DNA from 3 places in the Rhizobium sp. RAF36 genome. Region 2 is predicted to be linked to each of the others. Evidence: riboswitches for the same ligand, from Rfam matches in the RefSeq annotation. Region 2 holds a riboswitch; each other region holds the start of a gene.
What was found. Region 2 has a riboswitch for cobalamin ahead of metE (5-methyltetrahydropteroyltriglutamate--homocysteine S-methyltransferase). Riboswitches for the same ligand answer to the same signal wherever they lie in the genome.
Positions count from the first base shown of each region.

Region 1: linked by a shared signal. The riboswitch ahead of bluB (5,6-dimethylbenzimidazole synthase) and the one ahead of metE (5-methyltetrahydropteroyltriglutamate--homocysteine S-methyltransferase) in region 2 are both predicted to bind cobalamin.
Region 3: linked by a shared signal. The riboswitch ahead of cobU (bifunctional adenosylcobinamide kinase/adenosylcobinamide-phosphate guanylyltransferase) and the one ahead of metE (5-methyltetrahydropteroyltriglutamate--homocysteine S-methyltransferase) in region 2 are both predicted to bind cobalamin.

Region 1 covers NZ_JBFREC010000001.1:660,130-670,554, reverse strand. Annotated here, with positions in the region: gene AB4Z25_RS03340 (NADP-dependent malic enzyme) at 1-783, shown strand, start outside; gene AB4Z25_RS03335 (DUF2865 domain-containing protein) at 908-2,005, shown strand; gene bluB (5,6-dimethylbenzimidazole synthase) at 2,002-2,685, opposite strand; cobalamin riboswitch at 2,729-2,909, opposite strand; gene AB4Z25_RS03325 (TolB family protein) at 2,928-3,758, opposite strand; gene AB4Z25_RS03320 (hypothetical protein) at 3,900-4,106, opposite strand; gene AB4Z25_RS03315 (NAD+ synthase) at 4,151-5,830, opposite strand; gene AB4Z25_RS03310 (LTA synthase family protein) at 6,073-7,962, shown strand; gene AB4Z25_RS03305 (DUF1003 domain-containing protein) at 8,045-8,578, shown strand; gene AB4Z25_RS03300 (GFA family protein) at 8,575-8,970, opposite strand; gene AB4Z25_RS03295 (TadE/TadG family type IV pilus assembly protein) at 9,271-9,693, shown strand; gene AB4Z25_RS03290 (pilus assembly protein TadG-related protein) at 9,694-10,425, shown strand, end outside.
Region 2 covers NZ_JBFREC010000004.1:262,866-273,290, reverse strand. Annotated here, with positions in the region: gene metE (5-methyltetrahydropteroyltriglutamate--homocysteine S-methyltransferase) at 83-2,410, opposite strand; cobalamin riboswitch at 2,513-2,708, opposite strand; gene AB4Z25_RS16540 (response regulator) at 2,785-3,459, opposite strand; gene AB4Z25_RS16535 (sensor histidine kinase) at 3,616-5,025, opposite strand; gene AB4Z25_RS16530 (peroxidase family protein) at 5,454-10,425, shown strand, end outside.
Region 3 covers NZ_JBFREC010000001.1:531,617-542,041, reverse strand. Annotated here, with positions in the region: gene AB4Z25_RS02720 (helix-turn-helix transcriptional regulator) at 1-708, shown strand, start outside; gene AB4Z25_RS02715 (EamA family transporter) at 705-1,130, opposite strand; gene cobO (cob(I)yrinic acid a,c-diamide adenosyltransferase) at 1,130-1,762, opposite strand; gene cobN (cobaltochelatase subunit CobN) at 1,782-5,894, opposite strand; gene cobW (cobalamin biosynthesis protein CobW) at 5,898-6,944, opposite strand; gene cobU (bifunctional adenosylcobinamide kinase/adenosylcobinamide-phosphate guanylyltransferase) at 6,950-7,474, opposite strand; cobalamin riboswitch at 7,754-8,144, opposite strand; gene AB4Z25_RS02690 (chloride channel protein) at 8,367-10,157, shown strand; gene AB4Z25_RS02685 (cobyric acid synthase) at 10,154-10,425, opposite strand, start outside.

The DNA.
Region 1 (10,425 bases), on a different contig from region 2:
GTCATCAACCCGGAAGACGATCCGCGCTTCCGCGAATATGTCGATCTCTATCTGTCGCTCGTCGGCCGCCGGGGCGTTATCCCGGAAGCGGCCCGCACGATCGTGCGTACCAACACCACCGTCATCGGGGCGCTGGCGCTGCGCCGCGGCGAAGCAGACGCGCTGATCTGCGGCCTCGAAGGCCGTTACGAGAAGCACCTGCGCGACGTTCGCCAGATCATCGGCAAGCGCAAGGATGTCCGCGATTTTTCAGCGCTCAGCCTGCTGATCTCGCAGCGTGGCGCCACCTTCTTCACCGACACCTACGTGACGTTCAATCCGAGCGCCGAGGAAGTGGCTGAATCAGCCGTTCTGGCTGCCGAGGAAATCAAGCGCTTCGGCATCACGCCGCGCGCCGCCCTCGTCTCGCATTCCAACTTCGGCTCGCGCGAAAGCGAAAGCGCCACGAAGATGCGCGGTGCCCTGCAGCTGATCCGTGATGCCGCCCCTGATCTCGAAGTCGATGGCGAAATGCATGGTGAGAGCGCAATCGCCGACGAAATCCGCAAGCGCGTCATGCCGTCCACCACGCTGCACGGTGAAGCCAACCTGCTGGTCTTCCCGAACCTCGATGCGGCCAACATCACGCTCGGCGTCGTCAAGTCGATGACCGACGGCCTGCATGTCGGCCCCATCCTGCTCGGCACCGCGCTCCCGGCCCATATTCTGGCGCCGTCGGTGACGTCGCGCGGTGTGGTCAATATGGCGGCGCTTGCCGTCGTCGAGGCCCAGCAGCCGGCGTGATTTGCCGTCGATCGGAAAAATGCGTTAGAATTCCTTCGTTAGCTTGTTAACGGAAGGCAGCTAGACAGAACGGATGCGGCAAATGCTCTGCCGCTTCCGGTTTATTATGCTGCGGGATGATACCGTGAAACGCCGAAGCCTGACCCTTGCTCTCTTTCTCGCTGCTGCCGCGCCCGCGGCGGCGCAGACCAGCGCGATCTGCGAAGATCTGCGCGGACGCCTTGCCGACCTGCCGCAGGTGATCGGCAACGGCCCGGAGATCCGCCAATATGCAAGCGCCATAGCCGAACAGAACCTCGAGCTCCGCAAGCTGCGCAACGACCTGCGCAGCAACGGCTGCAGCGTCGACAGCATGGTCGTCATCGGCGGCGAGAACGACCGCTACTGCGGCGATCTGCAGGAATCGGAATCGCGGATGATCGACAACATCCACTACCTCCAGGAGCGCCGCAACCAACTGCGGGAGGCCGGCGGCAGCGACGTCAACGAACGCCGCGAACTGATGGCGGCCCTCGACGATAACGGCTGCAACGACGATCCGGGCTATCAGCCGGACGAGCGCGCCTATGTCCCGGCGCCAAGTACCGAAGAACAGGCGATGCGCGGCGATACCTTCATTCCGCTCGGCAACGGCGAGGAAGGCAACACCCAATATGGCGTGCCCCGCGGCGAGATGATGTCGCATGTCAGCACCATGTGCGTGCGAAGCTGCGACGGCGGCTTCTTCCCGATCAGCACCAATGCGACCTCGATCGATTTCAGCCGCGACGCCTCCACTTGCTCGAAAATGTGCCCCGGCATCGAGACGGAGCTGTTCTATCAGGACGTCTCCAACACCGACGCGGCCAACATGATCTCGGCCGCGACCGGCGCGCGCTACAGCGCCATGCCGAACGCCTTCGCCTACAAGAACCGGGCGCCCGGTGAGAAATCCTCCTGCAGCTGCAATCTGACCGCCTATTACGAGCAGATGCGCAAGAACCAGACGGTCAGCGCGCCGCCGCCAAAGGGCTCGATCACGACGATCACGACCAAGCCGCCGGCAACTGCAGCCCCCACACCGGCTGCGCCGCAGGCACAGGTACCGGACCGCCCCTACGACCCCGGCAACAGCAAGGTACGCCAGATCGGCCCGCAATTTCTCGCGGGCGACCAGGGCAGTATCGACCTGAAGAACCCGGCGACATCTGGGCCGCAGCCGCAGCAGCAACAACAGAATTAGCGGCGGCCCCAGCCATCGCGGAAGATCAAATCGTCGAGCGAAAGCCGCTGCCGCCAGCCTTTAACGGCCAGCTCGGGCTCGCTATAGAGCGTATCGACATAGCCGACGCATAGCCAGGCGACGATCTCGATATGCGCGGGCACGCCGAGAATGTCCTTGAGCTCGCTCTCATGGAAAATGCTGACCCAGCCGACGCCAATGCCTTCGGCCCGTGCCGCGAGCCAGAGGTTCTGCACCGCACAGACGGTTGAATAGCTATCCATCCGCGGATTATGCGTGCGCCCCAGCACGACGTCACCGCTGCGTGACGGATCGCAGGTGATGCAGATGCCGAGCGGCGCCTTGAGGATACCCTCGAGCTTCAGCGACCGGTATGTCGCCTGCCGCTCACCATCGAACATCCCGGCCGCCTCGCGGTTCGCCCTGTCGAAGGCGTTCCACACGCGCTGACGCACACCTGCATCTTCGACAACGATAAAATTCCAGGGCTGCATGAAGCCAACCGAGGGCGCGTGGTGCGCGGCTCCGAGTAGCCGCATCAGCACGTCGGATGGTACAGGATCAGGCAGAAACTGGTCGCGCACATCGCGCCTGGTCATGATCGCCCGGTAGACGGCGTCGCGCTCGTCAGCGGAAAAGGCGGACGCGCCTTCAAGCGCATCCTTGTTCATGGGCCGCATCGTCAAATCCCCAACAACGCAACCGCCCCGCCGTCCGCGCGGGATCAGTCTATGATGCCAGGCCGGTCTTCTGACTTGGCGTCATCCGCCCACCGCAGCCTTCCCGGTGTCAACCAGTGGCATGATGCGGCAGGCGTCGGCCTTACAGCGTTGGGCACGTTCCGGGCTTGCACCGGATTCCCGATTCTCCCGCGGCAAGCGGGCACCTGACCCATGCCTCTTGCCCGCTTTTACGAGAAGCTTCAAGTAGCCGGGAAATACCGGACATAGGCAAACTCGTCACCATCAGGTGACCAGCAGGGAACATTGATCGTGCCCTGCCCGCCGAACAGCTCGAAGAGCGTCGTCAGATTGCCGCCGTCCATATCCATCAATCGCAGGCGCACATGCAGGTCGCGCGGATGATCGAAGACGTCAGGATCGTAGGAAAGCAGCAGCACCTTGTCGTTGGTAGGCGCCGGATGGGCAAACCAGTTGCCGTAATTGTCGTGCGTGACCTGCTCCAAACCGGTCCCATCGGGATGAATGCGCCAGATCTGCATCAGCCCGGTGCGGCTGGAATTGAAATAGATCCACTGCCCGTCGAAGGAATAGTCAGGCCCGTCATTGCGCCCCTCGCCATGCGTCAGCCGCCGCTCGGCGCCGCCATCGACGGAAATCGTGTAGATATCGAAGAGATCGCCGCGAATGCCGCAATAGGCGAGTTCCTTTCCGTCAGGCGACCAGCCATGCCAGTAGGACGGCAGGTTTTCGGTGATCTGTTTCGGCGCGCCGCCTTCCGACGGCAGGGTATAGATGCAGGATTTGCCATGCTCGGTCTTGTCGGAGATCACATACTGCCTTCCGTCGGGCGAAATGCCGTGATCGTTGTTGCAGGCCGTGGCAAAGCCGGTATCGACCTGCTGCAGACCGCCCTCACCGTCCGGTGACAAGCGATAGAGAAGGCCATCACCGTTCAGCAGTAGGTAGCGGCCATCGGGCGAAAAATTCGGCGCCTCGATCAGCTGCTCCGTCTGGAACACGACCCGGCTCCGACCGGTGCGGATATTGTAGATCTCGACCGAACTGCGCATGCATGCCTCCCGCATTTGCTGCGGCCCGGCGCTTAGCCGTTCCGCTTCATTCTGATTTGCATGCGGTTTGTGCCATGCATCTGCGTTTCGATAAAGGCGCATCGCTTCAAAAGCGAGCTGAGGTTCAAGGACACGAAATCCTCAGTTCAGAAGATGCCAACTCACTAGGAAAGGATGAATTCCAGATGCGACAGCGCCGACCGTAGCCAATGTAGCGAGAACAATCTGATATGTTTCGAGCTTCAACCGGCGCTCAAGAACGACCGTCTCGCCCCGCCAATAAAGCCGGTTTGCTTCGTCCAATTGAAAACCATCGAGCTCATCCAAGGCAATTGTGCGCAATGCCATGCTCGTCCCCTCTCAATCTAGACAAACTGCAAATGATAATACCCCTACCGATCCCTAAAACGGTTGGTGATCGGATAGCGGCGGTCGCGGCCGAAATTCTTCTTGGTGATCTTCACGCCTGGCGCCGACTGGCGGCGCTTGTATTCGGCGAGATAGAGCAGATGCTCGATCCGGTGCACCGTCGCGACATCGTGGCCGCGCGCGACGATCTCATCGACGCCCATTTCCTTCTCGACGAGGCATTCGAGAATGTCGTCGAGAACCGGATAAGGCGGCAGCGAATCCTGGTCGGTCTGATCAGGCCGCAGTTCGGCAGAGGGCGCCTTGTCGATGATGTTTTGTGGGATCACCACGCCTGATGGGCCAAGCGCATCCGGCGGCACATGCGCATTGCGCCAGCGCGAGATCGCATAGACCTGCATCTTGTAGAGGTCCTTGATCGGATTGAAGCCGCCGTTCATATCACCGTAGAGCGTCGCATAGCCGACCGACATTTCCGACTTGTTGCCGGTGGTGACGACCATCGAGCCGAACTTGTTGGAGATCGCCATCAGGATCGTGCCGCGGGCGCGGCTCTGCAGGTTTTCTTCGGTGATGCCGCTATCGGTGCCTTCGAAGAGATCGGAGAGCGCCGAGGTAAAGCCGGTCACCGGCGCCTCGATCGGCACGATGTCGTAGCGGCAGCCGAGCGCCTTGGCGCATTCGGCGGCATCGTTCAGCGAATCCTCGGACGTGTAGCGGTAGGGCAGCATGACGGTGCGGACCCGCTCCTCGCCCAGCGCATCGACGGCAATTGCCGCGCAGATCGCCGAGTCGATGCCGCCGGAGAGCCCAAGCACGACATTCTTGAAGCCGTTCTTGTTGACGTAGTCGCGGAAGCCGAGCAGGCAGGCCCGGTAATCGGCCTCCTCTTTCTCCGGAATATGCGACATCGGTCCTTCGCTGCAACGCCAGCCGTTGTCGCCGCGCTTCCAAGTGGTCACGGCAAGCGCCGGCTCGAACTGGCTCATCTGGAAGGCCAGCGACTTGTCGCCGTTGAAGGCAAAGCTCGCGCCGTCGAAGACCAGTTCGTCCTGGCCGCCGAGCTGGTTGGCGAAGATCAGCGGCAGGCCCGTTTCGATCACCTGACGCAGCGCCACCTGATGGCGCACATCCACCTTGCCGCGATAATAGGGCGAGCCGTTCGGCACCAGCAGGATTTCGGCGCCGCTTTCGGCCAGCGTCTCGCAGACGCCGAGATCGTTCCAGATCTCCTCGCAGATCGGCACGCCGATCCTGACACCACGGAAATTCACCGGTCCCGGCATCGAGCCTTCGCTGAACACACGCTTCTCGTCGAATTCGCCGTAATTCGGCAGATCGATCTTGTCCCGGAACACCAGGATCTTGCCGCCATCGAGCACCGCGACGGAATTGTGCCGCCCGGTCTCGCCCTGCCGCGGGAAGCCGACAATCAGACCCGGTCCGCCATCCGCGGTATCGGCTGCGAGGTCCTCGATGGCCTTGAGGCAGGCCTTCAGGAATGCCGGTTTCAGCACCAGATCCTCGGGCGGATAGCCGGAAATGAACAGCTCGGTCAAAAGCAGCAGATCCGCGCCCTGACGGGCCGCATCGGCGCGTGCCTCGCGGGCTTTGGCAAGATTTCCAGCAACATCGCCAACCGTTGGGTTGAGCTGGCCGACGGCAATCCGGAGCGTGTTCAAGGGAGCGTTTTCCTGTGTCATGTCATCTATTTAGCGCGCGCGCGTTCGCCCCGCAACGTGTCCTGCCATGAAAAGCCGCCGGGTCTGCTCAGACGAAAATTCAAATCTTCGGGAAAAGCAAGGAAACATTAACGGTTCATCTAGCGTTCATGGCGGGCATGTGACAGTTCGGTGAAGGTTTTATGACGCCGGGATGACGGCGGGAATGACATTGGAGTCCGCCCTTGATCGCGTTGGTCATGAAGTCCGCGCAGGCCAGAAGAATGGCGCTGCTTTCTGCTGGTCTCGGCGCGAATGTCCGCTCTCCCGCCGCCCGAGCCGCCCTCAGCATCGCATTCACCTTTTCGATGGCACTGCTCAGCGTCATCGCCGTCGAATGGATCGCCCGCAGCACGCTTGCCGATGTCGGCGATTTCCTGACCTCGACGGCCCGCCCCGGTATGACCACCGTCGTCATGCTGACCATCCTGATGCTGACGCTCGATGCCGCCTTCGGCCGCCGCTATCTCTCGGCGCTGATCCTCGTTCCGCTTGTCTTGATCCCCGCGTTCGTCTCCAATCAGAAGCAGCATTACCTGTCCGATCCCTTCTATCCCTCGGATATCCTCTTCGGCCGGCAGATCATGGAGTTGCTGCCGGTGATGGTGCGCGACCGGCCGTTCACGGCAATCGCCATCGTTGTCGGCCTAGTGCTGCTCGCCGCCGGCATGGTGTTCGGCTGGCGTTATGCCTGGCGCACCTTTCCGAAGCTGTCGAACCAGGCGCGTCTTCGCCGCCTCTGCCTCGGCCTGCCGGTGATCGCCGCCTTCGGTTCGCTGATGGATTATTCGCAATATTCCTACATCCGCGACCGCCTGCAGGTCGTGCCGATGATGTGGGACCAGAAGGAAAATTATCGCAGCAACGGCTTCATCCTCGCCTTCATCTTCAATGTGCCGATGGCCGATGTCGCCGCCCCTGCCGGCCTCAACGCCGAGGCGCTCGACGCGATCCCGGCCCGCAATTACGGCTATCTCGCCGGTCCGCGTGAAAAACCCGATGTCATCATGCTGATGAGCGAATCCTTCTGGGATCCGACGCGGCTGAAGAAGCTGAATTTCAGCGCCGACCCGATGCCGACGATCCGCGCCTCCCAGTCCGGCTATGTCTTCTCGCCCGAATTCGGCGGCATGACCGCCAATGTCGAGTTCGAGGCGCTGACGGGGTTCTCCAATGCCTTCCTGCCCTATGGCAGCATTCCCTATCAGCAATATATCCGCCGCGACGTCCCCTCGCTCGCGACCTTCTTCCGCGGCGAAGGCTACACGGCGCGCGCGCTCCATCCCTTCAGCGGCTGGTTCTGGAACCGCAACGAGGTCTACAAGGATTTCGGCTTCGAGGAGTTCCGCACCGAGGAAACCCTGCCGCCGATGGAAAAGCGCGGCATCTTTGCCTCCGACGACTCGCTGATGAAGGAAATCATGCGCGAGGGCGACGGACTGGATAAGCCGTTCTTTTTCTTCGCTGTCACGCTGCAGGGACATGGCCCGTACGAGGCCAACCGCTACGCCCATAACTCGATCGATATCCAGGGCGACATTCCGGAAGCCGACCGCGCAACGCTCGCAACCTATACGCAGGGCGTCAAGGAAGCCGACGACAGCCTGAAGATGCTGATGGACTGGGCCTCGCACCGCGACCGCGAGACGATCATCGTGCTCTGGGGCGACCACCTGCCTCCGCTCGGTAATGTCTATATGAGCGCCGGTTACATGCCGGACCAGGTCGCCACCCGCAAGGCGCCGCTCGATGTCATGAAGCAGCAGCACGAGACGCCGCTGGTGATCTGGTCGAACAAGAAGGGCGTCAAGCAGGATGTCGGCACCATCAGCCCGTCGCTGATCTCCTACAATCTTCTGAAGTTCGCCGGCTTCGAGCATCCCTACTACACCGGCTTCCTCGGCCGGGTGCAGAAGAAATACGACATCATCGACCGCTACCAGCTGGCAACCCGCAAGAACGAGGTGACGCCGGACTGGGTGCTCGATCCGAAGAAGCTCGATCCCTTGGTGCGCGATTACCGCTACCTGCAGCACGACGTCATGTTCGGCAAGGCGCAGACGCTCGACCGCTTCTTCCCGCAGCATGTGATGGTCAACGAAGCCAGCTACTGAGCAGCTAAGACACTAATTCGCATTGCATTCAGGCCATCAGCGGGAATACTGGCTCCGACGCGATACAGCATCGGAGCCTCGCATGTATAACCTCCCCAATTTCATCCACACGCATTTCGGCAAGAGTGCCGACGAACTCGGCGACATCGAGAAGCGCGTGCTGCAGAAGGCGCATGAACGGAAGATCATCTCCACCAACGTCAATGCCGTCCTTTCGGCCGAGTCGTCCTTCGGTCAGCGCATTGCCGATGGCATCGCCCGCGTCGGCGGCTCCTGGTCCTTCATCCTGACCTTTCTGGCCTTCCTGGTGATCTGGACTGTCATCAACACCATCATCCTGGCGACCGGCGCCTTCGACCCCTACCCCTTCGTCTTCCTCAATCTCATCCTCTCGATGCTCGCCGCGATCCAGGCACCGATCATCATGATGTCGCAGAACCGCCAGGCCGAGCGTGACCGGCTGGAGGCAGCCAAGGATTATGAGGTGAACCTGAAGGCCGAGCTGGAAGTGCTGGCGCTGCACCAGAAGATCGACATGCGCGTGCTGACCGAGCTGACCTCTTTGCGCGAGGACGTCGCAAGGCTCAGTGCCGCGCTCGACGCCAAACGCATCTAGGCACTTTCGGGATATTGCGGCAGGCCGTCGTTGATCTCGTAGAAATCGGCCTTGTCGGCGCAGTAGATATGGTAGCCGATGGACAGCCCGCTCGGCTGATCGAAGGCACCGGCAAGGATCGAGACCGTGTCGGCGCCGGTGCGCTGCCAGAACAAGCCCGATCCGCAATTGCGGCAGAACCCGCGCTCTGCCGCATCGCTCGACTGATACCAGTGCAAAGCCTCCCGGCCGTCAATGACAAGCCCCTCAAGCGGGACGTCGGTTGAGGTAAAATACAACCCCGTCTGCCGCCGGCACTGCGAGCAATGGCAGGCAACGACAGGCCCCGGCTTGCCAGTGCCCCGAAACCGCACGGCGCCACAGGCGCATCCTCCAGCATAGTCTCCGCTCATTGCCGCCGTCTCCATTTGAACTCCTGCTGAAACTGACGGCAGACGGCGAAGGGGTCAAATCCAATCTGTTGATGGAAAAGCTCAGTGTTTTTGATGGTTTGAAAGACCGCCCCGCACTGGTCGAGTCAGGCCCTCTCCGGCCGAAAGCCATCGGGAGTTGCATGGAAAAGCAGGAAGGCCTTCCCGAAATAGGTCATCTTGCCGCAGCAAAACACACGCATTACTTTTATTAGCTAATCCAAAATTAATAGTTTCAGGCCTATACAGAACACAGCTTACAAAGCTCGCATGAGGCGCAGTATGACAGTGTTTCGCCGTTTCCGTTCGAACGACAAGGGAGCCGCCGCGATTGAATTTGCGATCATCGCTCCGCTGTTCCTGCTCGTGATGTTGACGCTGATCGCCTACGCGATCTACCTGACCGCCGCCCATTCCGTCCAGCAGATCACCGCCGACGCCGCCCGCACGGCTGTCGCCGGCATTTCCGCCAAGGAGCGCGAAACGCTGGTCGACAATTTCATCACCGCTTCGACGATCAATCATCCTTTGCTGCAGAAGGACAAGATCCACGTTACCGTGACCACAGATCCCGGCAACGTCAACCAGTTCACGGTGACGACGGAATATGATTCCGCCAATCTACCCATATGGAATTTATACACTTTTCCGCTTCCGGACCATACCATCAAGCGCTTCGCGACGATCCGGATGGGAGGCATCTGAATGACATTGAATGCCTTCAGGCTTTGCCGTGACAAGCGCGGCAACATTGCCATCAGTGCCGCTCTCTGCGCGCCCCTCATCATCTACTCCCTTGGCCTCGGGGTCGACTACGGCATGCTGACGCTGCAGCAGCGCCGGCTGCAGCAGATGAGCGATATAGGCGCCATCGCCGCCGCGTCGGACATCAACCGTGCCGCTGACCAAATTCTTGCCAATTTCACAGAGAACGGGATCAACGTGGCGGTGCTTACCGAGAACGGTTACCTGACCGGCAAGGGATCGCTCCCGAAGGGCTCGGATACGTCACAATTCCAGGCTGTCGTCAGCTATTCGCTGGGCGCCTATCTCGCCGACGAGACCGTTGCCCCCGATCAGCGCTTCGTATCCGGAAAGCAGCCCTACGATGCCGTAAAAGTTGCAGTATCGCAGAAGGGTGAATTGGCCTTCGCCAATATCTTCGCCAGTGCCCCGACGCTGAGTGCCACCGGCACCGCCTCGGCAGCAAAAGTCGCAGCCTTTTCCGTCGGCTCGCGTCTGGCAAGCGTCAATGATGGCGTGCTGAACGCCCTGCTCAGCGCCCTCCTCGGCACCACTGTCTCGCTGAAAGCGGTCGATTACGAAGGCCTTGCTTCGACCGACATCAACCTGCTCTCCTATCTCGATCTCCTGGCGACCAATCTCAATGTCAACGCCGCGACCTATGACGAGTTGCTGGCGACCGATGTCTCCTAT
Region 2 (10,425 bases):
GATGTGGATAACGGAAGATTAATGCGGATTGGCTGTGGAAAAGAGAAGCCGGCAAAAGCCGGCTCCTCGAATGCGATGACGATCAGGCCGTTGCCGTGGCAACGCGTTCGCGCAAAGACCGCGCCGCCGCCACCATATTGACGAGCGCCGGCTTCACTTCCTCCCATTTGCGGGTCTTCAAGCCGCAATCCGGATTGATCCAGAGCTGCGAATCGCCAAGCCGCTCGCGCGCCAGAAGAAGCAGACCGGTCATATCGGCAATATCGGGAACGCGTGGCGAGTGGATGTCGTAGACACCCGGGCCGATTTCGTTCGGATAGTCGAAACCGCGGAATGCCTCCAGCAGCTCCATCTTCGAGCGCGACGTCTCGATCGAGATCACATCCGCATCCATCGCGGCGATCGCATCGATGATGTCGTTGAACTCCGAGTAGCACATATGCGTGTGGATCTGCGTCGCGTTGCTGACACCGGTCGAGCACAGGCGGAAGCTTTCGACGGCCCAGTCGAGATAGGTCTTCCATTGCGAGCGCCGCAGCGGCAGGCCTTCCCGGAGTGCTGCCTCGTCGATCTGGATCATTCTGGCGCCGGCCTTTTCGAGATCACCGACCTCGTCGCGAATCGCCAGCGCGATCTGCCGGCATGCTTCGCTTCGGGCGATATCATCACGCACGAAGGACCAGTTGAGGATCGTCACCGGTCCAGTCAGCATGCCCTTCACCGGCCGGTCTGTCAGAGACTGGGCATATTGCCACCAGCTTGTCGTCATCGGCTTCGGCCGCGCGATATCGCCGAAGATAATAGGCGGGCGGACATAGCGCGACCCATAGCTCTGTACCCAGGCATGCTGCGTGAAGGCAAAGCCTGACAGCTGCTCGCCAAAATACTGCACCATGTCATTGCGCTCGAACTCGCCATGAACGAGCACATCGAGGCCGATTTCCTCCTGCCAGCGGATGGCTGCTTCGGTTTCCTTGCGCAGGAAAGCCTCATAGTCCGCATTGCTGAGCGTCCCCTTCGTGTGTGCCGAACGGGCCTTGCGGACTTCAGGCGTCTGCGGAAAGGACCCGATCGTCGTCGTCGGGAACAGCGGCAAGCGCATATCCGTCTGCTGGATCGCCTTGCGCTCGGCGAAACCGGCCTTGCGGCGCTTCATGGTCTCGTCGATCGCTGCAATCCGCTGCCTGACCGCGGGATCATTGACCTTCGGCGATGCCGCGCGGGCGGCCGCGGCCCTCGAAGAGCTGCCGATGGCATCCGTCACGCAATCGCGCCCCTGCGAAAGTGCCTGGCCGAGGACCGCCAGCTCATCCAGCTTCTGCGTGGCAGAAGCCAGCCATCCCCTGACCTCGGCATCAATAGCGGTTTCGAGAGCAAGATCGATCGGCACATGCAGAAGCGAGCAAGATGGCGCGATTTCGATTGGACGCGTTTTGGAAAGCGCCTCGACCCGATCCAGCAGTTTCTCAAGATCAGCGCGCCAGATGTTGCGGCCATCGATGACGCCGAGAGACAATACCCGGTCATCAGGCACCGCCGATACGACCGCATCAAGCTGCTCGGGCGCGCGCACCAGATCGACGTGCAGACCGGCAACCGGCAGCGCCGCTGCTGTCTTGAGATTGTCGCCCAATGCGCCGAAATAGCTGGCGATCATGATCTTCAGGTTCGGCACCAGCTGGTGAAGCGCGCTGTAGGCCGTGGTCAGCGCGTTCCGCTCAGCGTCTGTGAGATCGAGCACCAGGGCTGGCTCGTCGATCTGCACCCAATCGGCGCCCGCAGTGCTGAGCTCCGCGAGGATGGCCGCATAGACAGGGAGCAACCGGTCGAGCAGTTCTATCGGATCAAAGCCTGCCTGCGTCGCCTTGCCGAGCTTCAGGAAGGTCACCGGGCCGAAAATGACCGGGCGCGTGTGGATACCGAGCGCCTTCGCCTCGCGGAACATCTGCAGCGGCTTGTTTTCGGTCAGCGCGAAGCGCTGGTCGCGGGTGAATTCCGGCACCATGTAGTGGTAGTTGGTATCGAACCACTTGGTCATTTCGAGCGCCGGAACGCCCTCATGATGATGCGCATGGCCGCAATCGCTGTGCTCAGCGCCCACTGAGCCGCGCGCCATGGCGAAATAGATGTCGAGATCGACGGGGCCGCCCTTCCAGCCATATTCGGCCGGTACGGCGCCGACCATCACCGCCGTGTCGAGCACATGGTCGTAGAGGGAAAAGTCGTTGGACGGGATGATATCGATCCCCTTGGCCTTCTGCAGGGTCCAATGTTCGGCCCGCAATGTCTTGGCGACGTCGAGAAGTGCTGTCCTATCGGCCTTTCCGGCCCAATAGCTTTCCAGCGCGAACTTCAGTTCGCGGTGCTTTCCGATACGCGGGAATCCGAGATTTGCAGTCTTGATGCTCATGTTTCCTTACCCCGAGGGTTATGGGCAAGGCTTGGGATGACGCATCGGCGCGCGGACACAGGCGTGCCGGTCGCAAAAGCGGCACACCGGACACCCCGCCCGTGGACGTTATCGATCGCGGCAGGTCTCCTGGCTTGCGGGTCAACGCTGCCGTCCGTCTTCCCGGGGCGTCTTCCCCAGTGACATGAATGGACGGCCGCTCGCCGCTTACAGTTGCGGGGGCAGCTCCGGCATTTTCACCGGATTCCCTCTTAGCTCCGGACCAAAGGTCCGCAGAACCACGATGACACGAGCATGTCGCATCGCGGATCACACGTCAATAGACATAAAGATATGCTTATGTCTTTGTTTCTTTGGTTGGCTGTGCTCGCCGATTACGACAACAGCATCGAGGATGGCGCGCCGGTCTCCGCGGGAGACTGCAGCTTCTGGGCAGCAAGCACCACTTCGACGCGATTGCGGGCATCGAGCTTCTGCATCAGGATCGTCATGTAGTGCTTGACGGTCTTCTCGCTGATATCGAGCATGCTGGCGATTTCGCGGTTGGTCTTGCCCTGCAGCAGGTAGTTGACGATCTGCTCCTCGCGGGCGCTCAGGCGCTTCTGCATCTGCGCCTTGCGGCGCACCTCGGCCGTCTTCATCGACAGGATCACCTTGGTGGCGAAACCCGGCGTGATGAACGTGCTGCCGTCATGCACGGTCTTGATCGCCTCATACAGATCGCGCGCCGTGCTGCCCTTCAGCACATAGCCGCAGACGCCGAGATTGAGCACCTGGATCGCCGTGTCGATATTGGCGGTGGCGGTGAAGACCACGACCTTCGTGCCTTCGTAGTTCTTCTGGATCAGCTCGAGTGCCGCCAGTGTATCGCCCGGCATACTGAGATCGGTGACAAGAACGTCGGGCCGGTGCTCCTCGACGATCTTCAGCGCGTCGATGGCGTTCTGCCCGCGGGCAGTCACTCGAAGATCTTCCTTCGCCGAGTAAAGATTAACTAGTCCATCCAACAATATTGGATGATCATCAACGAATGCGACAGAGATAGACATGATGACGAATAAACCCCCTCGTCTTCTTTCCGATAGCTCTAAAGTAAACAGAGCCAAACATAAAGACGGATTTTAATGCTTGGTTAACTTCATCGGATTTCTGTCTATTCGATCTCTATGCTTTCAGCCAGTTATCAATTCGGATAGTCCGTCGCCTTATAGGCCAGTTGCGTCGGCCTGCTGCAACTCCAGCACCATCTCCAGCATCATGCCGCCCCCGGGCCGTTTGTTAACAGCAAGCTTACCGCCGAAGCTCTCGATCCTCTGCCGGAGGCCATAGAGCCCCATTCCGCCCTCGCGCGCCGCGAAAGGCACCGTCCCGGAGGGCAAACCGTCATCCCCGACCGAAATCGCGATGACTGGCATGTCGATCCGACATCGGACACGCTGGCCGTTGCCACCAGCGTGGCGGTAGGCGTTGTTGAGCCCTTCCTGAACGAAGCGGTAGATGCAGGTCTTCAGCGCCGGCGGCAGGTCGGCATTGGTGCCGCTGGACACAAAGGCGACCTTGGTCTTGGTCCGCGCCTCATGCTGCCTGATCGCCTCGGCCACCACGTCCTTGGCCCAGAGATGCAGGATCTCAGGCAAGAGCAGCGATTTGGTGACCGTCCGGGCCTCGATCAGCGCTTCACCGAGCGTCTTGCTGGTCTCGTCGAGGAGCCTTGCGCGCTCATCCTTCTTGGTCAGGTCGCGCAACTCGTCGAGCTGCAGGATCGCCAGCGTCATCAGCTGTACCGGGCCGTCATGCAGATCGGCGCCGATGCGGCGGATGAAGGTCTCGTTGAGGTTGGCGAATTCCATGGAGGCCCGGCGCGCCGTATCCCTCAACTCCATCAATTCCTTCGAGGCGGACTCGGCCTCCTCGGCGCGGTGGCTCAGAACCTGCCGCTGATGCTCGATCGTCCGGCTGCCGCGCCTGACGATCAGGAACAGGCCGAGCATGACGACGAAGGAGAACAACGCCACCGTCGTCCAGGTGACCACCCGCAGCCGCGCGAGCTCATCGACAAAACCGCTCGGATCCTCATGGATCTCGGCCACGCCGATGATCCGCCCCGAGGCCTGGTCATGCAGCGGGCTGTAGATTTCGAGATATTCGGTATTGATGTTGCGGAACGTATGCTCGTCGGCATGAAGATCGGCATAGACGGCGACAATTTCGCCTTTCAAGGCGCGCTGCAGGCCCTCGGGGAAACTGAAGCGGTGGCCGATCATCTGTTTGGTCCGGGAATAGGCAACAGTCCCGTCGGGCGCCCATATCTCGATATGCGGGAAACGCGCCTGGAGATCCGCATCGCCGAACAGCGCGTCGAGATGGGCGATGCTGGCGGCCTTAAGGCGCGTCGAGCCGCCCAGTTCCTGCACCTCAGCCTCAGTCAGGCTCTGAACCAGCAAGGCCGTCGTGCCGGCCTTTCCGCTGAGCGCTTTGTCGGCAACCAGCCGCGTCGTCAGATAGCCCGCAGAAACCGTGGCGATCAGAATAACCAAGCTGCTGGCGATCAGGAACTGCGTGGAAAGGGTCCGCTCGGCGCCCCATCGAAGGATACGCGTAAACAGTCGCGGCACTTCCGCGCTTTCATCTACGCCAGCATTTCTGGCGCCTAAGTATTCGTCCGGCAAAACGTCCCCCCAAGGCCGATAGCGCTATCATCCTTGCAATATTACCCAAGGAAATAAAGCACCATTTTTGTACTATAGGCCCGTATGAATTCTATCAGACCAAAGGCCAATTCATCATAGGACCTTACTCCCGGAAGGATAAGGACCGAAGACCTGCTTTTGCCGTGGACGAACATCGAAAACATCGTCCGACCATGCGCCGTTCAAAACCCCGGCAACTTTCCGCAAGATCGCATCATCCCAAGCCAGCCCTGCAAGGCGGGCTTTGAAGACATCAGGGGCAATTCAAACCGCCGGGCTCGCAGCGCGATCCGGCGGACAGGACAAGTTTGCGAAAAACCAGGCGCCAGGACAGCGCGCCGACGGAGGGGAAAATGGTTACGCTTGTAAGACACGATCTCGAGTTCATCCTGAAGCAGATCGCCATCGCCGAACAGCATGCGGCCGGTGGTGACCTTGCCGCGCTCGTCGCCGAAGCCGGCGAAGCAGCCGGCGCGACCGGCACCGGTGCACCGCAGGCGCATCTCCTGCCCTACGGCCTCCGAACCGTCGACGGCAGCTACAACAACCTGCTCGATGGCAAGGAAACCTGGGGCGCCGCCGACCAGCCGTTCACGCCGCTGGTGCAGCCGACCTACCTCAACGAAAATGACGACACACAGATGTTCGGGACACCGCAAAATCCGGTTTACCTGACCAACGGCAACTACACGCCGGGCACACCGAGCGGCAGCCCGATGCTTGCACCCGGCACAGTCGTCGACGCCGATCCGCGCATCATCTCCAACCTGATCGTCGATCAGACCAGCAACAACCCGGCCGCGATCATGGTCTATGATGCCATGCTCGCCGAGGGCAAGACGGCAACGCGCGTACCGATGCAGGACGCCAATGGCGCGCCCGTCGCCCATGCAACCAACGTCGTCGGCCCCGATGGCACCGTTCTCGCCGCCGCGGGCAGTCCCGTCTACGTCTACACGTTCGAGAACGTCTCGCCCGATATCGGCGACTCCGCGCCTTACAACTCGATGTTCACGCTGTTCGGCCAGTTCTTCGACCATGGCCTCGACCTCGTGGCCAAGGGCGGTGCCGGAACGGTCTACATTCCGCTCTCGCCGGATGACCCGCTCTACAACCCCGCAACGCCGCACACCAATTTCATGGTCCTGACCCGCGCCAGCCGCGACGCCGATGGCGAAGTGGCTGCCAACACCACGACTCCCTGGGTCGACCAGAACCAGACCTACACCTCGCATGCATCGCATCAGGTGTTCCTGCGCGAATATGTCATGCATGAGGGCAAGCCTGTCGCGACCGGCCATCTGCTCGACGGCGACCGTGGCCTGCCCACCTGGGCAGACATCAAGGCGCAGGCCCGCGAGATGCTCGGCATCGACCTGACCGATGCCGATGTCACCAACATTCCACTGCTGCGCACCGATCCTTATGGCCGCTTCATCCCCGATGCCAACGGCTTCGCCCAGGTGATCACCGGCATCGGCGCGGACGGGATTCCGAACACCGCCGACGACATCGTTGTCTCAGGCACGCCGGGCGCTCCTGTCAGCACCGCTGGAGCCGTCCGCATCGGCCACGCCTTCCTCGATGACATCGCCCATGCTGCAGTACCGGTCATCGCCGGTGGCGTCCTGCAGGCCGACGGTGACGACGCCGTAGGCTATTCCGGCGGCTTCAACAGCCGCGGTCAGCAGACTGCCTACGATGACGAGTTGCTCGACGCCCACTACATCACCGGCGACGGCCGCGGCAACGAGAATATCGGCCTGACGTCGATCCATCACATCTTCCACTCGGAGCACAACGGCGTCGTCGAGCAGACCAAGCAGGTCGTTCTCGACAGCGCCGACTTGGTCTTTATCAACCAGTGGCTGCTTGAGCCGATTACCACGCTGCCGACAACCGAGGCAGAACTTGAGGGACTCGTCTGGAACGGCGAGCGTCTGTTCCAGGCAGGCCGCTTCACCACCGAAATGCAGTATCAGCACCTCGTCTTCGAGGAATTTGGCCGCAAGATGCAGCCGGATATCGATGCCTTCGTCTTCGAGCCGTCGACCGACATCAATCCGGCGATCTTCGCCGAGTTCGCCCACGCGGTTTACCGCTTCGGCCACTCGATGCTGAACCAGGATATCGACCGCCTCGTGGAAAATGCGGATGGTACTTTCAGCTTCGATAACATCACGCTCTTCGACGGCTTCCTGAACCCGCTGGAACTCGGCGCCGTCGATGCCAATGGCAACGTGCTCGTCAATCACGATCAGGCAGCCGGTGCCATCATCCGCGGCATGTCCCGACAGGGCGGCAACGAGATCGACGAATTCGTCACCGACGTCCTGCGCAACCAGCTGGTCGGTATCCCGCTCGATCTTGCCGCCCTCAACATCGCCCGCGGCCGCGACGTCGGCCTGCCGACGCTGAACGACGCACGTGCGCAGTTCTACCAAGCAGCCGGTCAGGACACCCAGCTGAAGCCCTATGTCAGCTGGACCGATTTCGCGCTGAACCTGCAGAACACCGCGTCGATCGTCAACTTCATCGCTGCCTACGGCACGCACTCCTCGATCACCAGTGCAACGACGCTCGACGCCAAGCGCGCCGCCGCCGCGTCGATCGTGCTCGGCACGGCAGGCGCACCTGCCGACCGTCTGGAATTCCTGAATTCGACCGGCGCCTGGGCGACGGCTGAGACGGGTCTCAACGACATCGATCTGTGGATCGGCGGCCTTGCCGAGAAGAAGATGGATTTCGGCGGCATGCTCGGCTCCACCTTCTCCTTCGTCTTCGAACTGCAGATGGAAAACCTGCAGGAATCGGACCGCTTCTACTATCTCTCCCGCGTCCAGGGCCTGAACCTTCTCAACGAGCTGGAAAACAACTCGCTGAGCAAGATCATCATGCGCAATACCGATCTGGGCGAAGGTTCGACGGCGCTGTCGGGCGACATCTTCTCGACGCCTGACCATACGCTTGAGATGGACATCTCGAAGCAGGTCGGCGCCGATCCGATCTTCACCGACCCGATCCTGCAGGCGCTGACTCCGCTGGTCGTGCGCCGCGACCCCGATGGCGACGGCGACCTCGACTACATGGCCTATCACGGCGGCGACCACGTCGTCATGGGCGGCACCGAGGAAGACGATACGATCATTGCCGGCGAAGGCGACGACACGATCTGGGGCTATGGCGGCAACGACACGCTCGAAGCCGGCTACGGCGTCGACCACGTCCATGGTGGAGAGGGTGACGACATCATCACCAATGCCGGCACAGATATCGGCGCCGCCGACTTCCTGCATGGCGAAGGCGGCAACGACGTCATCCACGGCGGTAGCGGCCTGGCGCTGATCTTCGGCAATGACGGCAAGGACTTCATCATCGCGGGCCCCGATGGCAAGCACGTTCTCGGCGGCCTCGGCGACGACTTCATCCGCGGTGGTGACGGCGGCGACTTCCTGATGGGCAACGAGGGCAACGACTGGATCGAGGGCGGCGGCCGTTTCGACACGCTGTCTGGCGAAAACTCCGAGCTGTTCTTCAACTCCTCGATCATCGGCCATGACGTTCTGAACGGCGATGGCAGCGACACCGACTACGACGCCGAATCCGGCGACGACATCATGTTCCAGGGCGACGGCATCCAGCGCAGCAACGGCATGGCCGGTTTCGATTGGGCGATCCACAAGGGCGACGATACGGCGGCCAATTCCGATCTCGGCATTCCGCTCTTCGCCACCCAGGAAGCCTTCATCCTCCGCGACCGCTTTGACCTCGTGGAAGGTCTCTCAGGCTGGGTCCATGACGATATCCTGACCGGACGCGTCGCGCCGACCAATGCCCGGGCCGAACTGCAGAATACCGCAGCCATTCCGGGTACCGGCAGCCCGCTCGAAAGCTATTCGAACGCGCTGCTCGAAAAGAACCTCAGCCTCATCGCCGGTCTCTCGCAGCTCGTCGCCCACCGTGCCCGTACCTCGGTGACCGTCAACGGCGTCACCGAAACAATCGTCATGGATACCGCTGACGCTTCCGACATCCTGCTCGGCGGCGGCGGTGATGATATCATCACCGGCCTTGCCGGAGACGATATCATCGACGGCGACCGCTGGCTGAACGTCCGGATCCGCATCAACGACCTCAACGGCAATGAGATCGGTTCGTCCGACGGCCTGTCGAAGGGCGTCTTTGCGCCCAACGGAGCCGCAATGTTCAACGGCCGCACACTCAGCGACCTGATGTTCGACCGCACGCTGAACCCGAGCCAACTCGAAATCGTCCGCGAGATCATCGACGGCGAGGTAGAGGGCGATATCGATACGGCCGTCTATACCGACGTCCGCGCCAATTATACGATCACCCAGAATGCGGATGGCAGCATCACCGTCGCTCACACCGGCTTCGACGAAGACGGGGGGCCCGACGGAGATGAGGAGACGGTTGCCAATCCGGTTTCCGACGGCACCGACCGCCTGTTCAACATCGAGCGGCTGCGCTTTGCGGACGGCGAATATGCGCTGAGCCCGCCGCAACTCCAGCTCTACACGCTCGATCGTGGCCAATACCGCGACGACTTCAGCCCGTCGAGCTATACGGGTTCCGACGGCACGACGCTCTGGACAACACCCTGGACAGAGTCTAGCGACAACAACAGCGCCACTAGCGGCGATGTTCTCGTGACCGGCGGCACGTTGCGTTTCGACGACAACGGCAATGGGGCCAGCGTGCAGCGCGCCGCTAACCTTGCAGGCGCGACGACGGCCCGTCTCACCTACGATGTGAACGAAAGCGGACTCGATCAGGGCGATACCGTGACCGTCTGGTTTGCGGCCAATGGCGTCAATTTCATCCAGATCGACACCATCAACTCTGCAACAAACGTTGCCGAACGGAGCATCGATCTGACCGGCCCGTTTACCGCCGGGGCCATTGTTCGCTTCACATCCACCGCACTCGGCAATAATGACATCGTCGATATCGACAATGTCACGATCGACTTCACCCGCCCTGCGGCGGCGCCATCGATCAACTATGCAACGAGCTTCATCGAGAATGGTGAGCCGGTTGCGATCGCCTCCGGTCCTGCGATTACCGATGAGGATGGCCAGATTGTCTCCGCACGGATCGTTCTGACCAATGCCCAGAACGGTGACCAGCTGAATGCAGGCGCTCTTCCTGCAGGCATCACCGCCCAGACCGACACTTCGGTTGCCGGCCAGATCGCTATCGCGCTGACGGGGACCGCCACGCTTGCCGCCTATCAGGCCGCAATCCAGGCGATCACCTTCGGCAATAGCTCGGACCAGCCGGGAACAGTGGCACGCGTCATCA
Region 3 (10,425 bases), on a different contig from region 2:
GAGATTTCGCAGAGGCACCTGAGCTTCATCGAGAGCGGGCGCTCGACACCGAGCCGCGACATGTTGCTGCATCTGGCAGAACGGCTCGGCGTTCCCCTTCGGGAACGCAATCCGATGCTGCTCGCAGCCGGCTACGCCCCGCTCTTTGCCGAGCGCTCATTGGACGATCCGGCCCTGAAACCGGCAAGACTGGCTGTCGATATGGTCCTGAAAGCGCAGGAGCCCTTTCCGGCCCTCGCGATCGACAGGCACTGGACGCTGCTTGCCGCCAATGCGGCAATCGCACCGCTGCTTGCGGATGTCACTGAGAAAAGCCTGCTCGAAGGCCCTGTCAACGTCCTGCGCCTCAGCCTGCATCCCGGAGGATTGGCACCTCATATCGTCAATCTCGCCGAATGGCGCGCGCACCTTCTGGAGCGGCTTCGCCAGCAGATCGACAACTCGGGCGATCCGATCCTCGGCGCACTTCTCAGGGAATTGCAGGAGCTGTCTCCTGGCGGCAACCCGGCGGATGAGACAAAGCACGATCACGCAGGGATCGCCGTGCCACTACGGCTGCGCACTTCTGCAGGCACGCTATCGCTGATCTCGACCACCACGGTGTTCGGCACGCCTGTCGATGTCACGCTCTCCGAGCTGGCAATCGAATCCTTTTTCCCCGCCGACGAGGAAACGGCCGCAATCCTGCGAAAGCTGGCGATCGGCTAGAACAGCGCCAGCAGCAGCGCCCCGCCCGCAATCATCACCACGCCGAGCCAGTTCACCAGCCCGAGCTTTTCGCCGAGGAAGACGACGCCGAAGACGGCGACGAGCACGATCGACAGCTTGTCGATCGGTGCCACGCGCGCCGCATCGCCGAGTTTCAACGCCCGGAAATAGGCGAGCCAGGACGCTCCCGTCGCAGCGCCCGAGAGCGCCAGAAACAGCCACGTCTTGCCGGATATGCTGGAAAGCGGCTGCCACTGGCCGGTGGCGGTGACGATACCGGCCAGAATCGCGATGATGACGACGGTGCGGATCAGCGTCGCCAGATCCGAATTGACGCCAGCCACCCCGATCTTCGCAAAGATCGCCGTCAGCGCCGCAAAGGCTGCCGACAGAAACGCCCAGAATATCCAGCTTTGCGCCATCAGAACTCCACGCCCGGCTGCCCCTTGATGCCGGAGCGGAACGGATGCTTGATCAGCTCCATCTCGGTTACGAGATCGGCTATTTCGATCAGCTCGTCCTTGGCATTGCGGCCGGTCAGCACGACGTGAGTCATATAAGGTTTTTCGGCCTTCAGGAATGCGACAACGTCGTTGATGTCGAGATAATCGTAGCGCAGCGCGATGTTGATCTCGTCGAGCAGCACCATGGAATTGCGCTCGTCGCGGATCAGTTCCTTGGCCTTTTCCCAGGCGGCGGAAGCCGCCGCCACGTCGCGGGCGCGGTCCTGCGTCTCCCAGGTAAAGCCCTCGCCCATCGTGTAGAACTGGCAGATATCGGAAAAATGCTTCTCGATCAGATCACGCTCGCCGGTCCACATGGCGCCCTTGATGAACTGGACGACGGCCGACGGCTTGCCATGGGCGATATGGCGGAAGATCATGCCGAAGGCGGAGGACGACTTGCCCTTGCCCTTGCCGGTGTGAACGATGATCAGGCCCTTCTCGTCCGTCTTGGTGGCCATGATCTTGCCGCGCGCGGCCTTCTTCTTCGCCATCTTTTCGTTGTGGCGCGCATCGTCCTTTTCGGCGGTGTCTACTGGTTCTTCGCTCATTGTCTTTCCTGATGAAATGTCATGCTGTCTGTTTATGGTATGATGGCGCCAGATCGAAGCGCGCCGAATTGCTGCGTGGCGTCCAGAGATGCCGGTCGATCGCCTCCATCAGCCGCTCCTTCATCTCTTCGAGAGCGGCCGGGTTCTTCTCCGCCATGAAATCACGCACCTTGGGATCGGCGACGAAGGCCTGGTAGACGGCTTCGAAATGATGGTTGCCGACGGCTCCCGTCGTTGCCGCAAAGGCAAAGAGATAATCGACCGTGGCGGCGATCTCAAAGGCACCCTTGTATCCATGGCGCATCACGCCATCGATCCATTTCGGATTGACGACGCGCCCGCGCACCACACGGCCGATCTCTTCCTCCAGCGAACGGATCACCGGCTTTTCCGGCCGCGAATGGTCGTTGTGATAGATGGAAGGACGCACACCGCCGACATGCTCCGCTGCCGCCGCCATTCCGCCCTCGAACTGATAGTAATCGTCGCTGTCGAGCAGATCGTGCTCGCGGTTGTCCTGGTTTTGCACCACCGCCTGGATGGAGCGCAGCCGCTCCTCTAAGATGCCGCGCTCGGCCCGGCCTTCCTCGGCCGCGCCATAGGCATAGCTGCCCCAGACGAGATAGGCCTCCGCCAGATCAGCGCGACGTTCCCAGCCCTTCTCGTCGATCAGCGCCTGCAGCCCCGCGCCGTAAGCGCCCGGCTTTGAGCCGAAGATGCGATATCCGGCGCGTTTGGCCGCCGACGCTTCATCCAGGCCGGACGCCGCAAGCCGCGCCGCCTCGCCGCGCATCCGCTCGGCAATCGGATTATCCGCCGCATCCTCATCCAGAGCGCCGACGGCGCGGATCGCCTTGTCGAACAGCGCGATCTGCTCCGGAAAGGCATCGCGGAAGAAGCCCGAAATCCGGAGCGTCACATCGACCCGTGGACGTCTGAGCATTGCAGGCGTAATGATTTCATAGCCGGTGACGCGGCGCGAGGTCATGTCCCAGACCGGCTTGACGCCGATCAGCGCCAGCGCCTGGGCGATATCATCGCCGCCGGTGCGCATGTTGGACGTGCCCCAGGCCGTCAGCCCGAAGGACACCGGCCACTCGCCGTGATCCTGCACATAGCGGCGGACAAGCAGCTCCGCCGATTTCTTGCCGAGTTCATAGGCTGCTGGCGTCGGCACCGCGCGGCTGTCGACGGAATAGAAGTTCCGCCCCGTCGGCAGCACATCAGGCCGCCCGCGCGTCGGAGCGCCGGAGGGGCCGGGAGCGACGAAACGGCCGTCGAGGCCGGTGAGTAGCGCCGAAATCTCGGCGGCTCCGCAGGCGAGGATCGAGGGTTTCAGGCGGGATTCGATCTCTGTGAGGACGGATTTGGTCTGGGGCCAGCCAGCCGGGCATTCGGTTTCGGCGGAGACGAGCTTGGCGGCCAGCAGTTCGATGCGTTCGACGGTGTCACCATTGGTACGCCAGGGGGCGTCGAGGATGTCGGCCAGGATGGCAGGGCGTGAGCCGGTCCACGGCGCGGCCATGTTGCAGTCGAGGGGATCGAATTTGGCGCTTGTATGCGGGGTACCCCCCTCTGCCTTGCCAGGCATCTCCCCCTCAAGGGGGGAGATCGACTCGTGGTTGGCCTCTCGCAAAACAGTTGAGGTGGAAGCGAGCGGTTCCGCCCAGCCCATCTCCCCCCTTGAGGGGGAGATGTCCGGCAGGACAGAGAGGGGTACTGCACCCGCCAACGCTGCATCGAGCGCAATCGCCCGCTGCAAACTCTGATCCCCGCCCTCGCCCAATCCCCGCGGCACCCGCGCCAGCGCCACGGTCAGATCCGTCAGCAACCGCCCCGCGGGCGATCTGCCGAACACATGCAGCCCATCGCGGATCTGCATTTCCTTGAGATCGCAGAGATAGGCGTCAAGCTTCCTCAGCGCCTCGTCCTCGGTCTCGCCCTTGGCAATCCCGGCATCGCTGTCGAGGCCGATATCGGCGACGAGATCGAGGATCTGCTTCGACAGCAGCCGGATACGGCGCGGATCGCTGCCGGATGCCTCGTAATATTCGTCGACCAGCGCTTCCAGATCCTTCAGCGGACCATAGCTTTCGGCGCGCGTCAGCGGCGGCGTCAGGTGATCGATGATGACCGCAGCCGTCCGGCGTTTGGCCTGCGTGCCCTCGCCGGGGTCGTTGACGATGAAGGGATAGAGATGCGGCAGCGGCCCGAGGATCGCCTCCGGATAACACTCCTCCGACAGCGCCAGCGCCTTGCCCGGCAGCCATTCGAGATTGCCGTGCTTACCCATGTGAACAACCGCATCGGCGCCGAATTCCTGGCGCAGGAAAGCATAGAAGGCGACATACCCGTGCGGCGGCACGAGATCGGGCGAATGATAGCTTTCCTTCGGATCGATATTGTAGCCGCGGGCTGGCTGGATACCCGCCAGCACATTGCCGAACCGCGTGAACGGCAGAGCGAAGTGACCATCCACAACGTAGGGATCACCCTCCGGCACGCCCCAGCGCGCCGCCATCTCGTCTTGAATCTTTTTCGGAAGAGACGCGAAGAACGCCTTGTATCGCCTCATGGAAAGCGTTTCGCGGATCACCTTTCCGTCACGCCCGGAATTCGTCGGCCCCTCCGAGAGATGGCGGATCAGCGCATCGCCATCATCAGGGAAATCCGTGACACCATAGCCCGCCCCGCGCATCGCCTTCAGCACCTCGACGGTACCCGCAGGCGTATCGAGGCCGACGCCGTTGCCGAGGCGCCCGTCACGGTTCGGATAGTTGGCGAGCACCAGCGCCACGCGCCGCGCCGCAGCCGGCTTGCGCCGCAGCCGCGCCCAGCCAGCGGCGAGCTTGGCCGTGTAGCGCATCCGCCCTTCATCAGGCTGGCTGGTAACGATATTCGCTTCGACAGCCGCGTCATAACGCGCTGCCGACTTGAACGAGACGGCACGCGCCAGAACCCGTCCATCGACTTCGGGCAGCGCCACGTTCATACCAAGATCGCGCGCCGACAGCCCCTGCGATGACCCGGCCCACGCCTCAAGTGATGAAGCCGACAGGATTGCCTGCAGCACGACGGAGCCGCTTTTTTCCAGCACGGTCGGTTCACGCTGAGCACCCGGCGCGGACACAGCAAAGCCCGTCGTGTTGACCACGACATCGGGAGGCGCCTGATCAAAAATGCTGTCGATGATGCCCTTGGAGACCGGGTCTTTCAGGCTGTAGGCAAAGACCGGCAAGGGCCGGAGACCTTCCGCCGCCAGGGCCTCGATCATCGCCTCGACCGGTGCGGTCTCGCCGCTCTGGACCAGGGCTCGGTAGAAGCTGATGGCGGCGATGGGTTCGGACCCCAGCTCCTCCGTCGCAGCAAGTTCGCCCCCCTCTGTCCTGCCGGACATCTCCCCCGCAGGTGGGGAGATTGGCTGGGCGCGCCCGCTCATTCCAGCCTCAATTGCCTGGGGAAACGCCAACCACGAGTCGATCTCCCCCCCTGAGGGGGAGATGTCCGGCAGGACAGAGGGGGGTGCCACGTTCAGCAGCATCGCCGCAGACAACACTCTCCACTCCTCAACCCCAACGACTCCCCGCCCCGGCCACCAGATCCCGGCCTTCATCAGCGGCGCAGCCGCACCGGGCTTCTCACCACCCGACAGCATCGCCGCCGCATAATCCAGCAGCCGCCGCGAATTCTCGTCGCCGCCCTCGATCAGGTAAGCCCACAGCGCATTGAGATCATCGAGCGCCACATTGGAAAACGGCGTCAGCCCCGCATCCGGCTTGGAATCGCCGGGCAGAACGGCAATCCGCGCGCCATGCAGGGCCGCACAGGCATGCAAAGCCTCCAGCGCATAGTGAAAATAACTGGCACCGCCGAGCGCGCGGACAATGATGAGTTTCGCATGCCGCGCGGTGCGCTCGACATAGGCATCGACCGACATCGGATGCTTGAGGCTCATCAGGCTGGCAAGCCGAAGCGTCAACGGCGAGCCGCCGCCCTGTCCGTGGGCGGCGGCGATGGCCGCAAGCTCCGTATCCGCCGCAGACAGGAACAGGATATCGCCCGGCGACTGGCCAAGATCGATGGCCTCGTCACCGTCGCTAATCGTTCCTTTCTGGGCGAGAAGCAGATGCATGGATCAGACGAGCGCCTCGATGGCCTTGCGCACGGCCGCCTCGTCCATGTCATGCAGGCCGATGACGACGAGACGCGTGCCGCGGGTCTCGCCCGACGCCCAGGCGCGGTCGAAATACTGGTCGATACGGCTGCCGACAGCCTGGATCTGCAGGCGCATCGGCTTGCCCTCAACAGCAGCAAAGCCCTTCAGGCGGAGCACGTCATGCTCTGCAATCACGCCCTTCAGCTTCTCGATGAAACCGGCCGGATCGACGATCGCGCCGAGCTCGACGACGAAGCTGTCGAACTCGTCGTGGTCATGCGGCGTGCCGTCCTCATGCTCCAGCTCGTGATGGGACTTGCGATTGACGATATCTTCCTCGGTGCCGACGCCGAGGCCGAGCAAGACGCTGGCCGGAACTTCGCCGTTCTTCGCCTCGATCAGCGCCGGCTTGCGCGAAATGCGCGACGCCACTTCGTCACGGACGCGGATAATGCCTGCGGCATCGAGCAGATCCGTCTTGTTGAGCACGATCAGATCGGCGCACGTCAGCTGATCCTCGAACAGCTCTTCGATCGGGCTCTCATGATCGAGCGACTCGTCTTCGGCGCGGCGCGCATCGACGGCATCGTGGTCGTCGGCGAAACGTCCGGCGGCAACGGCGGCGCTATCGACGACGGTGATCACGCCATCGACGGTGACTTCGCTACGGATATCGGGCCAGTTGAAGGCGGCGACCAGCGGCTGCGGCAGCGCTAGGCCCGAGGTCTCGATGACGATATGATCGGGGCGCTGCTCGCGCTCGAGCAGCTTGGTCATCGTCGGAATGAAATCGTCGGCAACGGTGCAGCAGATGCAGCCATTCGTCAGTTCGATGATGTCGTCCTCGGTGCAGTTCTCGGCGCCGCAGCCCTTCAACACGTCGCCATCGACGCCGAGGTCGCCGAATTCGTTGATGATCAGCGCGATCTTCTTGCCGCCGGTATTGGAAAGCAGGTTGCGGATCATCGTCGTCTTTCCGGCACCGAGAAAGCCGGTGATCACGGTTGCGGGGATCTTCTGGTTCATAAATTTCAACCCTTCATTTTCAGCGGCAGCCCGGCCGCGATAAAATACACGTCCGCGGCGGAGGCCGCGATCATCTGGTGCAGCCGCCCGGCATGATCACGGAAATCCCGCGCCATCCGGTTCTCGGGCACGATCCCGAGGCCGACTTCATTGGAAACAAACACGAGCCGAGCCCTGGCCTTCGGCAGCCAGGCGGCAAGGGCCGCAGATTCCGCCGCCATATCCCGCTCGCCCATCATCAGATTGGTGACCCAGAGCGTCAGGCAATCCACAAGGATCGCCCGCCCTTCGCCGTCGACGGCCGACAGGCATTCGACAAGCTGCAGCGGCTCCTCATGCGTCGTCCAGGATGGCCCGCGATCGTCCCTGTGAGCGGCAATCCGCGCCCGCATCTCGTCATCCCAGGCCCGCCCGGTAGCGACGTAGTGGCGCTCGAGGCCGCTATCGGCGATCAGCTGTTCGGCGAAACGGGACTTGCCGGAACGGGCACCGCCAAGGATGAAGGTGGTGCTGGAAGGAGAGCCGCTCATGCGCAAAGGCCTGCGGCGAAACGTATGCGCTCTCCCCGCACTCCCTCATTCCTGTGCTCGTCACAGGAATCCAGCCACGGCACGTCGGCGCCGTGAATGAAACCTAACAGCAAGGAAATGAGTCTTCTGTGCCCAAGGACTTGGGCACGCTGGATTCCTGTGACAGGCACAGGAATGAGGGAGCGCCTGGGGGCCGCCCGACGTGACGGCATGCAAATTCGCGTTTCAGCCACGACAACCTCCGTGCTGGCAGCGGACAGGATTGCCCTTGGGTGGGCTCTTCGCCCGGCACGGTTGGCAGGTCTCCTGGCTCGCGGTTTGAGGCCCCGACAGGGATGGCGCAAGGCCATCCCTGATCGTGCCAGCGGATCTTCCTCGCCTTCCCGGCTGCATTCTCGTGAAAAGGCGGACGATTCGTAGAAATGGAGGCGTCCAGCCCCTGCTGATCACGATGCATTCCAGTGGCTTTTCCGGTGTCCTTGAGCCACCGCCCTGCCGCGGAATGCGGCGATCAGGCAATGGTGCCGGTGCACCGGATGGAAGACCCTGACCGCTCTACAGTCGCGGGGTCGGCTGTGATGAAGACGCCCGGTTTGGGTCCGCCCCGTCACATTCCCTTTTCATCCAGGGCGGCAATCACCGCTCCGGAACCATCCGTTATTGATTTCATCGTTAGGCGCGCGGCAGTGCGAAGTCAATCGAGCCCGGCGCGATGAAAAATGCCGCACCTTAACACGACTGAGTCTACCAAACAGATAGTCTATTAAATTCATTAACTTAAGACGCGATTTCGCTTGCCGTCGCCTCGCTTTTGCTGCAATTGCTCGCGAAATCATGCGGCGCACAAAGCGCGCTTCCTTGATCCTGCTCCCCGTCGCCTAGTTCTGTCATCATGCTCACGAAAACCGATATCGGCCGCCTGACGCGGCGCCATCTCAAATTCGATTTGGCGCGGCTGCGCGCGCTGGCGCGCCAGAACGAAATGGGCATGGTTTTCGCCGGTGGCGCGGTCGGCGTCATCTCCGGCTGCGCGGTCACCGGCATGAGCCTGATCTCCCGCGAGATGCACAGCCTGATCTTCGGCATCAGCGATGTCGATCGTCTGAGCTCCTCCGATATCAGCAACAAGCTGCTGCTGCTCTTGGCACCGGTCTGCGGCGGCATGCTTCTCGGCCTGCTGCTCTTCATCCTTAGCAGGACGCGCAAGAAGCCGATGGTCGACCCGATCGAGGCCAATGCACTGCATGGCGGCCGCCTGTCGCTGACCGACAGCATCATCGTCGCCATCCAGAACCTGATCTCCAACGGCTTTGGCGCGTCCGTGGGCCTCGAGGCCGGCTATACACAGCTGGCGGCGGGCCTGGCCTCGAAGCTCGGCCTGAAGCTGCAGCTGCGCCGCGCCGATCTGCGCGTCCTCCTCGGCTGCGGTGCGGCAGGCGCTATCGCCGCAGCCTTCAATGCCCCGCTAACCGGCGCCTTCTACGCGTTCGAGCTGATTATCGGCACCTACACCATCGTCTCGCTGACACCCGTTGTCGTCTCCGCCCTGCTCTCGACGCTGGTGGCGCGGCTGCTCGCAGGCAACGATTTCACCATCGACGTAGGCAGATTCGGCACTGTGGTGCCGGCCGATTATGTGCCGGCCATTCTGCTTGGCGCCTGCTGCGCCGGTGCCGGCATCCTGATCATGCAGGGCGTTTCCTTTGTTGAGGAACTGGCCCGCAAGAGTTCCGTGCCGACACCGGTACGCCCGGCGCTCGGCGGCATCGTTGTCGGCCTGCTGGCCACCATCTCTCCACAGGTGTTGTCGGCTGGGCATGGCGCCTTGCATCTCAACCTGGCGCATCAGGTGGCAATCCCGACGCTCGTCGGCATCCTGCTGTTGAAGTCGCTTGCATCTGCAGTGTCGATCGGCTCCGGCTTCAGGGGCGGCCTGTTCTTTGCATCGCTGTTCATGGGCGCGCTTCTCGGCAAGCTCTTTGCCTATTCCGCGCCGTTCTTTGCGCATGCCTCGCTGACACCCGAGGTCTACGCCGTCGTCGGCATGAGTTCACTCGCCGTCGCCATCATCGGCGGACCGCTGACGATGACCTTTCTGGCGCTCGAAATCACCGGCGACTTCCCGATCACCGTATTGGTGCTCGCCGCGGTCATCACGTCGTCGCTGGTCGTGCGCACCACCTTCGGCTACTCCTTCGCCACCTGGCGTTTTCACCTGCGCGGTGAAAGCATCCGTAGCGCCCACGATGTCGGCTGGATCCGCAATCTGACGGTCGATAAGCTGATGCGCGCCGACGTCAAGACCGCCAATGCCGCAACCACTGTCGAAGAGTTCAAGAAGGCCTTTCCGGCCGGCGCCACGCAACGCGTCATCCTTGTCGATGACACAGGCAAATATGCCGGTCTGGTGCTGGTGCCGGAAATCCACGCCAACCCGATCGCCACCGACGACGAGGGCAAGGGGCTGGAGAGCTTCGTGCGCTACAAGAACGATTTCCTGCAGCCGCAGATGAATGCCAAGCAGGCAGCGGCCATCTTCGACAAGAGCGAAAGCGAAGCGCTCGCCGTGCTCAACAATCTGATCGAGCGCAAGGTCGTCGGCCAGCTCAGCGAAAGCCACACGCTGCGCCGCTACAGCGAAGAGCTCGACCGGCGGCGCCGCGAAATCTCCGGCGAAATCTAGCCAAGCAGCCGGTTCAGCCAGTCGCCGTCGAGATGCGCCTCCAGTTCGTCCGCAACGGCATCCAGCGCCCGGTCGACGCTCTCCGCGTAATTGCGCCTTTCGCCCTGAAGGCCGAAACTCTGCAGCAACCGGCTGCGATAGGGATCGCTGGAAAACAGGCCGTGCAGATAGGTGCCGACGATACGTCCATCCGCAGATACGGCACCATCCGCGGCACCGTCCACCACGGCCGACGGCCGGCTGCAATCCGGCCCCTCGGTCACGCCGA